DNA from 3 places in the Rossellomorea sp. DUT-2 genome. Region 1 is predicted to be linked to each of the others. Evidence: riboswitches for the same ligand, from Rfam matches in the RefSeq annotation. Region 1 holds a riboswitch; each other region holds the start of a gene.
The links. Region 1 has a riboswitch for cobalamin ahead of ACOSV2_RS01695 (ribonucleoside-diphosphate reductase subunit alpha). Riboswitches for the same ligand answer to the same signal wherever they lie in the genome.
Positions count from the first base shown of each region.

Region 2: it holds a riboswitch for cobalamin, as region 1 does, so the genes downstream of both, ACOSV2_RS14990 (acyl-CoA thioesterase) here and ACOSV2_RS01695 (ribonucleoside-diphosphate reductase subunit alpha) in region 1, are expected to answer to the same signal.
Region 3: it holds a riboswitch for cobalamin, as region 1 does, so the genes downstream of both, ACOSV2_RS06150 (ABC transporter substrate-binding protein) here and ACOSV2_RS01695 (ribonucleoside-diphosphate reductase subunit alpha) in region 1, are expected to answer to the same signal.

Region 1 is NZ_JBQPEO010000001.1:315,317-319,598, reverse strand. It holds gene ACOSV2_RS01700 (ribonucleotide-diphosphate reductase subunit beta) at 1-10, opposite strand, end outside; gene ACOSV2_RS01695 (ribonucleoside-diphosphate reductase subunit alpha) at 30-2,279, opposite strand; cobalamin riboswitch at 2,423-2,603, opposite strand; gene ACOSV2_RS01690 (SurA N-terminal domain-containing protein) at 3,259-4,035, shown strand; gene ACOSV2_RS01685 (hypothetical protein) at 4,160-4,282, shown strand, end outside.
Region 2 is NZ_JBQPEO010000003.1:810,052-814,333, forward strand. It holds gene ACOSV2_RS14980 (helix-turn-helix domain-containing protein) at 1-1,184, opposite strand, end outside; gene ACOSV2_RS14985 (VC0807 family protein) at 1,306-1,968, opposite strand; gene ACOSV2_RS14990 (acyl-CoA thioesterase) at 2,163-2,636, opposite strand; cobalamin riboswitch at 2,786-2,976, opposite strand; gene ACOSV2_RS14995 (AraC family transcriptional regulator) at 3,080-4,018, shown strand; gene ACOSV2_RS15000 (DUF1761 domain-containing protein) at 4,032-4,282, shown strand, end outside.
Region 3 is NZ_JBQPEO010000002.1:110,490-114,771, forward strand. It holds gene ACOSV2_RS06140 (adenosylcobinamide amidohydrolase) at 1-44, opposite strand, end outside; gene ACOSV2_RS06145 (FecCD family ABC transporter permease) at 41-1,099, opposite strand; gene ACOSV2_RS06150 (ABC transporter substrate-binding protein) at 1,062-2,027, opposite strand; cobalamin riboswitch at 2,163-2,361, opposite strand; gene msrA (peptide-methionine (S)-S-oxide reductase MsrA) at 2,585-3,115, shown strand; gene ACOSV2_RS06160 (hypothetical protein) at 3,173-3,331, shown strand; gene ACOSV2_RS06165 (phytoene desaturase family protein) at 3,380-4,282, opposite strand, start outside.

The DNA.
Region 1 (4,282 bases):
ACCCATTCACGTTATCATCTTCCTCCCTGCTAGCTATGGCAGCTTTCACATTCTTCAAAATTTGAAACAGATGTTGATCTCACATAGTAGGTCGTTTTCAATCCTGACTTCCATGCATCTAAATGAAGAGATAGTAACTCGATCGCCTTGATATCATTCCTCACATACAAGTTAAACGATATTCCTTGATCTATATGTCTCTGTCTCTTCTCATTTTGTTTAATACTCCAGTGCTGATCTACGTTATAAGCCGTTTTGTAATACCAGGTCGTCTTAGATGATAAATCAGGTGCTGTAACGGGAATCTTATAGTCTTTCTTTTCTTCCGAGTACTCTAATCTGAATAAGGGATCTATACTCGCTGTAGATCCGGCTATGATCGAAGTGGACGAATTGGGTGCTACCGCCATTAAATATCCGTTTCGGATTCCCCGGGAGGAAACATCATACCTGAGTGCATCCCACCTCGGTCCGGAATACCCTTTCTTTGAAAAATATTCTCCAGTCGACCAGTCGGAACCGCTGAAATAGGGATAGGAGCCTTTTTCTTTCGCTAATTCATGACTGGCTTTGATTGTGTAATAAGCAACATCCTCGTAAAGCGAATCACAATAATCAACTGCTTCATCGCTCTCCCACTTCAAACCTTTCAATGCAAGGAGGTGATGCCATCCAAAGGTTCCTAATCCAATCCCTCTATAGCGCCTGTTTGTCAGTTGGGCTTGCAGGACAGGAAGCTTATTAATATCTATGACATTATCAAGTAATCTCACTCCTATGGACACGACTCTTTCCAGCTCATCATCCATGATTGTTTTGGCTAGAGAAACAGATGCCAAATTACAGACGACATAATCTCCCGGAGATTTATAGGTAATGATTTTACCGTCCTTTATGACCTCTTCTTCCATGACGGTCGCACTCATATTCTGGGCGATTTCCGTACATAAATTACTACAGTAAATCATTCCCTTATGCCCATTGGCATTTAGCCGATTGACTGAATCGCGGTAAAACATATAGGGTGTACCCGTTTCGAGCTGGGAAATCATGATCCGCTTGAAAATTTCAATCGCAGGAACCACTTCCCTGGAAAGATCGGGACATTCTACACACTCCCAATACTTATCCCTGAACGAACCTTCTCCCTCACACTCATCATAGTAATCTTCCAGGGAATATCCCATGACCACCCTCACTTCATGAGGATCGAATAAGTACCAATCCCCTCTATCCTCCACTTGTTCCATGAATAAATCCGGTAAGCTTACTCCAGTGAAAAGGTCATGAGTACGCTGCCTTTCATCTCCATTATTTAATCGGGTATCAAGAAAAGGAAAAATATCCTTATGCCATACATCCAAATAAACAGCAATCGCTCCTTGACGTTGACCTAATTGATCAACGGATACGGCTGTGTTATTTAGTTGCTTCATCCATGGTATAACACCTGAACTTACTCCCTTGAAGCCTTTGATATTACTACCTCTGCTCCGGACCTTCCCCAGATAGATACCGAGACCGCCACCGTTTTTACTTAGTGTGGAAACATCTGTATTACTGTCATAAATACTTCTTAAATCGTCGGCTACCGTATCAATAAAACAGCTCGATAACTGACCATGGCTTTTGCCGGCGTTGGCAAACGTAGGGGTTGCAACCGTCATATACAAATTAGACAGGGCCCAGTAAGCTTCTTTAATAAGCGCCAGTCGCATATCACAGGGTTCGTTCATAAAGAGCGTCATGGCGATGATCAGCAATCGCTCCTGAGGCAATTCAAGGATTTCACCATCATGGGACTTGGTTAAATACCTCTCTGATAGTGTGACGATCCCTATGTACGTAAACAGATGGTCTTTAGATGAATCCATGACCCTCCCCAAAGAGTGAATTTCTTCCTTGCTATATGATTCCAATAGTGCGGGTGTATATAGTTTCCTATCAGTCAAGTCTTGAATTAATTCATAAAAGGAACTGTACAACGCGCTTTCTTCCACTCTCCTTGAATAGGCGATTGTACGATAAAGTTTCAATAAATATAATTCTGCAGCCACATACGTCCAATCAGGTTCATGGGCAGAGATCCGTTCGACTGCCGTGAGTATCATGAAATGATAAAGCTTTTCTTTACTCCATTCAGATTGACCGTCTGCATACTTAAAAATCTTTTCATCGAATTCTTTAAAATGAAGTTGTGGAAAGCGACTGTGAAGATTTGTAAGAATCGCTTTTGCTTCCTCTGAAATCCTTTGATCCTGTGATACGATTGACATCATCATTCCTCCCAATTTATACAGTGTGGGAAGGATTCAAAAAAGCCCATCCTTCTAGAAGGATGGGCTTTATATACGAAAGATATATGAATAGACGACAGTGCCTATTCCAATCCTCGCTTTATCCTCCCAATTCCCGAAGAAGATAACACGTGATAAACAAGGCAGGTCTCCTGACTCGTGCTTCACCCTACTCTAAGGCCTTCCCATCGTATATGACAGTGGCAGTTCCTTATTTCGTCAGCACTTACAGTTGCGGGGACAGTTCCGGATTCACACCGGATTCCCTTTTAAGTCCATTCAGACACCTTATTCACAGGTTATAATCAATATATAGTTACAATTATCAAACAAAACACTAAATGTTGTGTTCTGTATCATCATAAACGATTAAAAATGAATTTACAAGTGAAACTATTGATTTTGTTTAGAAGTTAAAATCTTTTAATAGTATCACTCTATTACACTCGTAAAGTCAAGAGTTGTAACAAGTTGAACAAAAGGAAAAATCCTTCCTTTGAATTATGCTTATAATTATTATTTTCCATGAAAAGAATAGTAGAAGATTGAATACTACCTTCAAATGGACACTAGTCAGCCGACACCTGCCTATATGTTGGTTGAAGAAAATGTTACCACTCATTATAATTCAAATAGAAGGTTGTTTGACAGTATTCTTTGGTCCCCAATATTTTTTATAGGCTGTTTAAATGGAGGAAAGCACTCGATTTGAACAGCCTCTTTTTTTTAGCTACCAAGTGAAAACCTTCTTACATTTTCATTTCTGCCCGGCAGTTGATAGTCAAATGTAATCGTATACATTCTAGTGAAAGAGGGACCATATTAGTAATTCACTGTATTTCAACCTCATTACAATCTATACTTTTTAGCTTAAATACTTTCTTTTTACGGGTTTTTCCTTTAAAATGCGCATTAAGTGATTTTTTTGGAAATCACACCTTACTTCTGAAAGGGGTCTATTATGAAAAAATTATTAACGACTTTACTAGTAGCATTATTAGCGATTGGACTAGCCGCTTGCGGTTCGAACGAGGAGAGCCAAAAACAAGCTGACGATAAAGCGAAAACAGAAGAAAAAAGCGATGGAAAGGCTCAAGAAGAGCAAGCGAAGCAAATGGAAGAAATGCAAAAGAAAATGGATAAACAGAAGGTTGAAAAAGATAAGATCGTTGCCATTGTAAATGACGAAAAAATTAAAGGTGAAGATTTCAATAACGTATTGACTCAATCACAAATGCAGTATCAACAGATGGGGCAAGATCCGACAAGTAAAGATGCAGCAAAGAAAATAAAAGAACAAACGATTGATAGCCTGGTTGGACAAACTCTCCTTATGCAGCAGGCCGATGAAAAAGGCTACAAAGCATCAGAGGATGAAATCAATAAACAACTGGAAGAAGTTAAAAAGCAGTACGGTGATGAAAAGAAGTTTGAAGACGCAATGAAAAAAGCCGGATTCACGATGGACGAGTTAAAAACTCAAATCGCCGAAAACATCAAATACACTAACTACGTTGAAAAAGAAATCAAAGTAGAAGAAGTCTCTGAAGATGAAATGAAGAAATTTTACGATCAGTACGCAAGTCAACAAGGTCAGGGTGAATCAAAGGATGCACCAAAATTTGAAGAAGTGAAACCTCAGATCAAAACTCAATTAGAACAACAGAAAAAACAAGAAAAACTTGTTCAGCATGTAGAAGATTTAAAGAAAAATGCTAAAGTTGATGTAAAAATCTAATGCACCATGAAAGAAAGCCACCTACACAGTAGGTGGCTTTCTTATGATCTATTCCCCCGATGTTTTTCTCTGCCCACGAAGGGTATGGTACAACAACGACTCAGTAAGGGAGGGTGAAAAGATAATGACGAAAAGAGCCAATGACAATCCAGAGCAGATCAATAAAGATCATGACGGCATTCTCGATCAGCATGAAAGTGAGCAAAATGTGGATCCAATTCCCCTCGATGACTTAAAAAAAGAGCAG
Region 2 (4,282 bases), on a different contig from region 1:
CTCTGTCCGGTTTTTACATAGTACAAAAATAGTTGTCTTTCATAATGCTGATACATCAATTGACTCCCCGTTTCTTTGAAATGGGGGAGAGCTGTATTTTCAATATACTCATATAGTTCTTTTTCATTTCCCTTTATGGTCAGCAAGTAAATCTCAAAGAATACGTAAGTGGGATCCTGATGCTCAGTTGCCATTTTCAGTCCTTTTGTCGCTAAGTGATTGAGTTCCCGGGAAGATAGTAGATTCCCTTTCATACAAGCAAGTATATATCCACTGAGCGTAACTAAATAATGCGATGCCGGGGTTTCGTCATTGATAAGATTTAATGCTTCTTCATAGGATGCCTTTGATTCAGAATATCGTTTTCTCCTGAAATATTCGAATCCAAGATTATTATGTATCTTATGCGCCCGATCGTTTGAATTGACGGATTCACAGACCCTGAGGAGCTTATCGTACTGTTGTTTTGTTTCTTCCATATCAAAGGGTTCTTTGGCATTCAATTGAATTAGAATCAGTGTTTCTGAATCGATGACCCTCAGGATATTTAATGTTTTTTGGAAAAAGTGCAGTGCTCTTTGCCCATAATAATAAGCAAAGGTGTTTGAATGAATCGAATGATAGGCTAATGCCAAATGAAAATAATATTCGGAGTTCGGATATTCCTCGTCGATCTGTTTTAATACTTTGATGCAAGAGTTAAACTGCCTTGTCGAATGATAATAGATCCCCTTGACATGGAGCAATAAATTTTGTTCAAAGGGGGAAAGCGTGTAGTTTTTATGTTCGAACATGGACAGTATTTCTTGTGCTTTTCCATGTTTATTCAAAAATAAATAATATCTTGCTAAGAAAAGATTGTATTGAACAATGAAATCAGATAGATACCTTAAAGGTTCTTTTTCAATTTCCCCTTTGAATTGATGGATTTCATTGGTTCGAATCATAATGATCGCATCGTTCCATTCTGATAATTTAACCTGTAAGGAATGATAGCGGGAACGTTCAACATCCAGATTGATTCCAAGTTTTTTTGCAAGTAAATCAGTAATTTCACTAGAATACTCTGTGATGCCTCTTTCGATTTTACTTAGATGGGTGGTGGAACAGATCCCCTGTGCGAGCTGCTCTTGAGTCAAACCCGAATCTTCGCGATGAAATTTAATTAATTTACCTTCAATCATAGTACACCCCGAGTGACAGTTTATTTATCATTATAGGGAAATATCTTTGTTTGTTCTATAGATGGGGGACAAGACGGAGGTCTGAAGGCAAAAACATCCAAATTTAATACTAGCTCTGTTACTAAACTGATTTTCTCTCTTCTTCATCCAATTCAGTCCGCACTTTTTTCACCAATTGAGGAGAATCCTGTATGATCTTCCCTATATAAATGAAACCAGCCACGGTAATCCCGGTCATGATCCAGCTGAAGGCTTGGCGGAGAATGATCCCTTTATCGAATGCTTCAACCCCGTACTCCACGATAAGCCATGCATTAACAATTGCCTGAATCCCGCTTCTTAAGGCAAAACACAGGGTGATTAATTGAAAGATTCGAAAGAGAGGCTTTTTGTAGTAGAGTCGCTTACTAAAGGTTCGGTCGTATCCTTGAAGCTCTGCAAAGTCAAGTCCAAAGAAAAGGGAAATCGGTTTTCTGAACAACATGGTGATGAAGAAAAACAGACTTAAAGCAGCGGCATAGTATACATTATTCCATAGGAGTTGGATGGAGGAACCAGCCAGTACGTCAATCAGAGTACCGACAACCAATGTGACTAAAATGAACAAGCCAAACGTATTTACTTTCTTCATTTCGATAAATCGATAAACCGTATAGATGATTCCTGGAACAGAGGAAAGGAGCATGGCATAGTAATCTCCAATGTAATCCCTCAATATGTTCCATGCGAAAAGAGGTAGTGCCACATAAATCAACAAGTCCAATAAGACAAAATTCCTTTTCAACTTTATCCCTCTTCCTTCTTTTTACTGTTACTTTTCATACGGACAAAAGGGGAAGAAGTTTCACAATATGAGTTTTCTTTCCAAATGAGTCCCAATTCTCATTTGAAAGTTAGATGATAATTCTTTTAAAAACACTCAGAGCTTAGAAAACTCTGAGTATTATTATATTAGTTAGTCAGTGAATCAGAGATTGATTATAAAATTAGCGCGCGATTCTTTCTATGCTCTTTTCGCAAAGGAGCCGTTTTGAATAGTCTCGTTTCTTCTTCCGTTTGAGGAATGACCATTGGCACCGGCTTCGGTGTTCCCTTTTCATCAACAGCGACCATTGTAAGGAAAGATTCTGTCGTCAGGGTTTTGACACTCGTTACGAGATTCGTAGAGTACACCTTTACATACACTTCCATTGATGTTCTGCCTGTGGAAGTGACGTATGCCTCAAGACTTAAAGCGTCGCCGACCGTGGCGGATGATAAGAAGTCGACGGAGTCGATCGATGCCGTGACGACGACTGAACTGGAGTGTTTCATGGCGGATAGTGCCGCAATCTCATCAATATAGGATAAAACCTTCCCTCCAAATATGGTTTGCATATGATTGGTGTCAGGCGGCAATACCAATTTTGTTTGTATGGTTCGTGAACGTTCAACTGAATAAGCTTGTTCCATTTCCTCATCTCCCCGTTTGTAGTATGAAACAAAAAAGCATCTTCTTTTGAAAAAGAAGATGCGGCTATTCCAGGCGAACGTTCAGAGTACAGTGATTCCACTGGTGACGTCTCATTAGCGCAACACCCTCCTATCTCCCGTAGGAACTTCTGTGTTCTTCCCATTTGGCAGGTCTCCTGGCTCAGCGTCAGCGATTTCGTATTCCTTCCCATTTCGATTCGAAACAGTGGATCCATACGAATTCTCAGCTTTACAGTGGCGGGACCGCGTTGGACTTTCACCAACTTCCCTTTTAAGAAAATGAACTATAGATCATCTTCACCAATGAGCAATGATCAAATTGTGAACGCTATTATTTTACCATAACCCTTAGTGAGTGAGGAGAAGGATTATGGTAAAATTTATAAACAAGTGCTTTTCAAAAAGGTAGTGAGGTCTGAAAAATGCCACAAGACAAAATACAAAGGAACCAAATCGATAAAGTAGTAGAGTATATCGATCAACATCTAAGTGAAGATTTATCCTTAGAACAGTTAGCCAAAGTATCAACCTATTCCCCTTATCACTTTCAGAGGATGTTTAAAAGGCTGATCGGTGAAACACCAGCAGGTTATGTGAAAAGAATGCGCTTGGAAAATGCAGCGCATATGCTCATTTACGAGCCACAGCTTCCTATCACACAAATTGCGTTCATATGTGGTTTTTCATCGTTATCCTATTTCACCTATTCTTTTAATGCTTACTTTAAAACCAGCCCCAAAAGCTGGCGGGAAGGTGCCTATTTAGAGCGTTTTCCGCGGGAATATCTTAATAGCAAGAAATCTAAACTTTTCAGCACAAAAGCGAAAGCATTCCAGGATGAAGAATCCTATAATGAGTTTAAATGGCTGGATTTATCGAAAGTAAAGATCGCTCATTTTCCAGAGTGTTCAACCGTCAATAGATTTCATATCGGGTCATATATCGAAGGCATTACAGAAGCCTGGCAAGATCTATACAGATGGGGGAATGCCAGAAACCTCATAGAGAAGAGTCCTTTGATATTCGGAGTTCCAAAGAGCAACCCTTATATTACCCCACCTGAAAAAAGCAGGTATGAGTGTCGCATGGCCATCGAAAATAAAAATGACGCGGAGGATGAGGAACTCTATCTATTTCGAGGCAGTAAGCATGTGGTTTATGAATTCGATGAACCTGTCGACTACCGGGAAAGAGGGAAGTTAATCGAATGCTATTCTGAACTTTACAGCTATTGGCTGCCGAAAAGCGGATACAGATACCTTGGGAATCCGATTGAACTTGTGGAAATGATCAATCTACAAGGAACTCTCGATATTGGATGTAACATTAAAGCGATCGCTTTAGCCATTGAGCCGAATTAATGGAGGAATAGGGATGGAATTAAATGTGAATTTACTCGCGGTTTTAGTGGGGGCTGTGGTGTATATGGTATACGGCGGAATTTATTATTCTATTTTACTAGGAAAGAAGGAACAGGATAGTACTGGACCGATTAAATATGCAGTGGCTGTTATTGTTGCATTTATCAGCTCACTTCTTGTTGGGATTTTCGTTCAAGCCACCGGTTCCAATGGACTAGTCCAAGGAGCTTTGACAGGTGTATTCATTGGGATTCTTATTTCCAT
Region 3 (4,282 bases), on a different contig from region 1:
ATTTTCTCGTTATATCCTACTGTGACACCTTTTAGATCTATCATGATGAAAGCCCTCTTTTCTTCAGTAGAATATAAGCAAACATCGGGGCACCGATAAGAGCTGTTATCACTCCAATCGGAAGCTCGGTTGGTGCAATGATTGTTCTTGAGATGAGGTCGGCCAACACGAGAAAGCCCCCGCCTACAACGATGGACAAAGGAAGTAAGTGTCTATGGTCATGCCCTACCATCCTCCTTAGAAAATGAGGGATTACAAGCCCTACAAATCCAATTGTACCTGAAACGGCAACAGCCGCCCCCGTCAGTATACTTCCTGCAATTAAGATGAGGAGTTTTCTCTTTTGTACGGATATCCCGATATGATGGGCTTGTTCTTCACCAAAGCTCATGCCATTCAGTTCCTTGCCATTGAGAAACAAAACGATCACTCCAATTAAGAAAAAGGGCAATATAATCGTAATGTAATCCCACCCTCTCATGGATACACTTCCAAGAAGCCAACCTATGATCTGCCTTAATTCTTCTCCCGTCAGGGCAATCATTAAGGATATAAGAGAACCTAAAAAAGAGCTGAAAATGATTCCGGTTAATATGATGGTTTCTACCTTCATGGTTCTTTCAACCTTCTGTGCAAACCATAATACGAGGAACACGGTTATAATCGAACAAAGGATACTGAGAAAGGGAAGCGTAAACTTCCCAATGAACGGAATGCTCCAGTTAAAGAACAATGTAATAACAGCGCCGACCGATGCTCCTGAAGACACACCCAATGTATATGGATCAGAAAGCGGGTTGCGCAATAGTCCTTGAAAGGAAGCTCCTGCAATTGCTAAGGAACTTCCAACCAATAATGCCAATAATACTCTGGGCAATCTTATGGCATACACTATATTTGCAAACATTGGATCAGTTTCTTCCGGTAAAGGGTATCCAAACCATTTAGCTCCAACGATGAACAGAATATCCTTTGGCGGGACAGAGACGGTTCCAATCGATATACCGGCGAGAATGGCGAATAGTAAAAACGATACAGCCAACCCGTATGTTATCCATATTTTATTCTGCAAATAACTCCGGATAGATCGACTTTGCAATTTCCTCTACTCCTTCAACTAATCTCGGACCAGTACGTGTGACCAGATCTGAATGAACGTCATGGACATCTTCATTTTTCACAGCGGTTACATCTTTCCAACCTTCTCGGCCCATCACTTGTTCTTTAGGATTTTCACTATAAAAACCATAGGTTGTAATGATGACGTCAGGATTTGAAGCGATGACCGCTTCTTGATTTACTTGGACCCATCCCTTCTGATCACTCATCACATTTTCGGCATTTACCAGTGAGAGCATTTGATCAATAAAAGTATTTTTTCCTGTCGAATATATGTCAGGGGAAGGTGAAACCTCTACATACACTTTTTTCTTTTCAGATACACCACTGACTTTTTCCTTAATGGATTCAAGATCCGCTTTCATCTCAGAAATGACGGACTCAGATTCATCTTTCTTGCCGACCAATGTGCCGATGTTTTCCATCGTGGTGTACACTTCCTCAAAGCTATTGGCATCACGTACGATATAGACCTTTACCCCTGCACCTCGAAGCTGTTCTAACCCTTCTTCTGCCGACACAGCAGTGGACTCATGAGCAAGAACCAAATCCGGATTCAGACTGATAATCTTCTCAACGTTAAATTCCATTCCACCTATTTTTTCTTTCTCCGCCGCTTCTTTTGGATAATTATCAAAATCTGAAACCCCTACGATTTCCTTATTCAACCCTAACTCGAATAAGATTTCTGTGTTGCTCGGAATCAATGAAACAATATGCTTAGGTTGCTCATCCATCGTGACTTTATTATTCAGGGCGTCGTTTACTGACAAAGGAAAAGCAGATTGTCCCTGGCCCACTTCACCGCTATCTTTATTCTTTTCTACATTTTCATTGTCAGTACCGCAAGCTGAAAGGAGTCCTAGAGATACTATTAGAGCAAGAATAATTTTGAATGTGTGTTTCATACGTTTTCCTCCTGTGAATGAACTTATTTCCAGACAAAAAAACATCTCCAGTGGGACTAGAGATGTTGTGTAAGATGCATAAAAAGGCTTTAAACCGTTAAACATGCACATTACACCCTTCTATCCGCGTAGATTTGGTGCGAAAGACATTAGGCAGGTCTCCTGGCTCATGGTCAATGTTTGCTGCACCTTCCCATACCTATTGGTACAGTGGTATTCATACAGCTCACTTCCATTTACAGTGGCGGGACCGCGTTGGAATTACACCAACTTCCCTATTATGAAGCTAAAAAGTTTGCTACCGAAACTTCCGCTTCACCTAATCTCATATCGTATGTAATTTTTCCGTTCAACAGAATTATACACAAGATTCTAAGGTTAGTGAATGAAATTTGATAAACTTTGCTGAAAATAGCAGGAATACTTCTTTTCGAAGCTTTTCCCGTTGCAACCTTTCGAGCTAATAGATTGTCCCCCCCATTCTTTCGTGATAAAATCTTTTTCAAGCAATCGCTTTACTGCTTTAGAGGAGCACATATGGTACAGGAGGTTCAGCAATGAAAGAAAAAAAAGAAATCGCTACTTTTGCAGGTGGTTGTTTTTGGTGCATGGTAAAGCCATTTGATGAATTACCGGGAATAATTGATGTCGTGTCAGGTTACTCAGGGGGCCACCTTGAAAACCCAACATATCAAGATATAAAAGCAGGAAATAGTGGACATTACGAAGCTGTGCAAATCACATTTAATCCTGATGTATTCCCTTATGAAAGATTATTAGAGCTATACTGGCCACAGATTGATCCAACAGATGATGGCGGACAATTCCATGACCGAGGGGATCAATACCGGACAGCTATTTTCTATCATAATGAACACCAAAAACAATTAGCTGAAAACACAAAGAACGAAATAGCAGACAGTGGACGATTCAAGAAGCCTATCGTCACAAACATCCTTCCTGCTTCCACTTTCTATCCGGCAGAAGAATACCATCAAAAATTTTACAAGAAAAATCCAGATGAATATAAACAAGACCGGGCAAAATCAGGTCGCGATCAATTTATAGATAATCATTGGAAGAACTAAATAGTGGGATGAAAAAAACTCCTTTCGCCAAACTAATGGCAGGAAGGAGTTTTTTGTATGAAGAAAAACGAGAAAAACACAGAAGATAAAGAGCAGGTTATCGGGTTTGAAGGCCCAGGGAAAGTCGTCAATTTCTTTGACCCCTATCCTGATGAAGATGAAGAGAATGTAAATAACTCGGATACGGTAGATAATCATTCTTCAGAAAAGCAGTAAAAACATAAAAGGTGAAGATTATATAAATGTAACCTTCACCTTTTCATATTAACCAATGAATCGATTCACCTTCACTTGCTCATTAAGGATGAGTTCCGCTGTCAGTTGTCCTGAAAGTGAGACCATCGGCACACCTCCACCTGGATGGGTTGAACCTCCCACAAAGTACATATTAGAAAGCACTCTGCTCTTATTCGGAATCTTGAAGCCTCCATTAAGCTTTCGGTCTGTGACAGTCCCATAGATTGAACCACCATTCGCCCCATAAAGGGTCTGAAGGTCGTTAGGAGTGAAGGTATATTCGTATTCAATATGATCCCTTAAATTGGTTACGCCCATTTTCTCCAGCTTATCCAGCACTTTGAGTCGATATGATTCTTTGTATTGAGTCCAATCCTCACCCTCTTTTAAAGGTGGCACATGTGTCAACACAAACAGGTTTTCTTTTCCTTCAGGAGCCTGTGTGGGATCCGATTTCGACGAGATACCAATATAAATCGTCGGATCATCAGCCAGCTTATTCTCATCGAAGATTTGCCTGAATTCTTTTTTAGGATCCTTACTGAAAAAGAAGTTATGGTGAGCAAGATGATCATATTTACGGTCTACCCCAAGCAGCAGAACCAATCCTGAAACCGTAGGGGCATACTTGCTTAGTTCCTCTACTTCCTTAGGAGATTCATGATAATCAGCCAAAAGGGATTTGTAGCAAGGGATGGCCTCTAAATTCGATACAACGATGTCCGCCGTCAGCTCTTCCCCTATTTTCGTACGTATTCCTTCAGCACGGCTGCCTGTGGTGAGAATATCTTCAACTTCACAATTTAAGCGGATCTCTACATCGAGTTCCTCCAACACCTTGGCCATTGCCTCTGCAATTTTATACATTCCGCCTTTTACGTAATGGACTCCGAGCCCCAGCTGAACATATGTAAGCTGTGACATGATGGC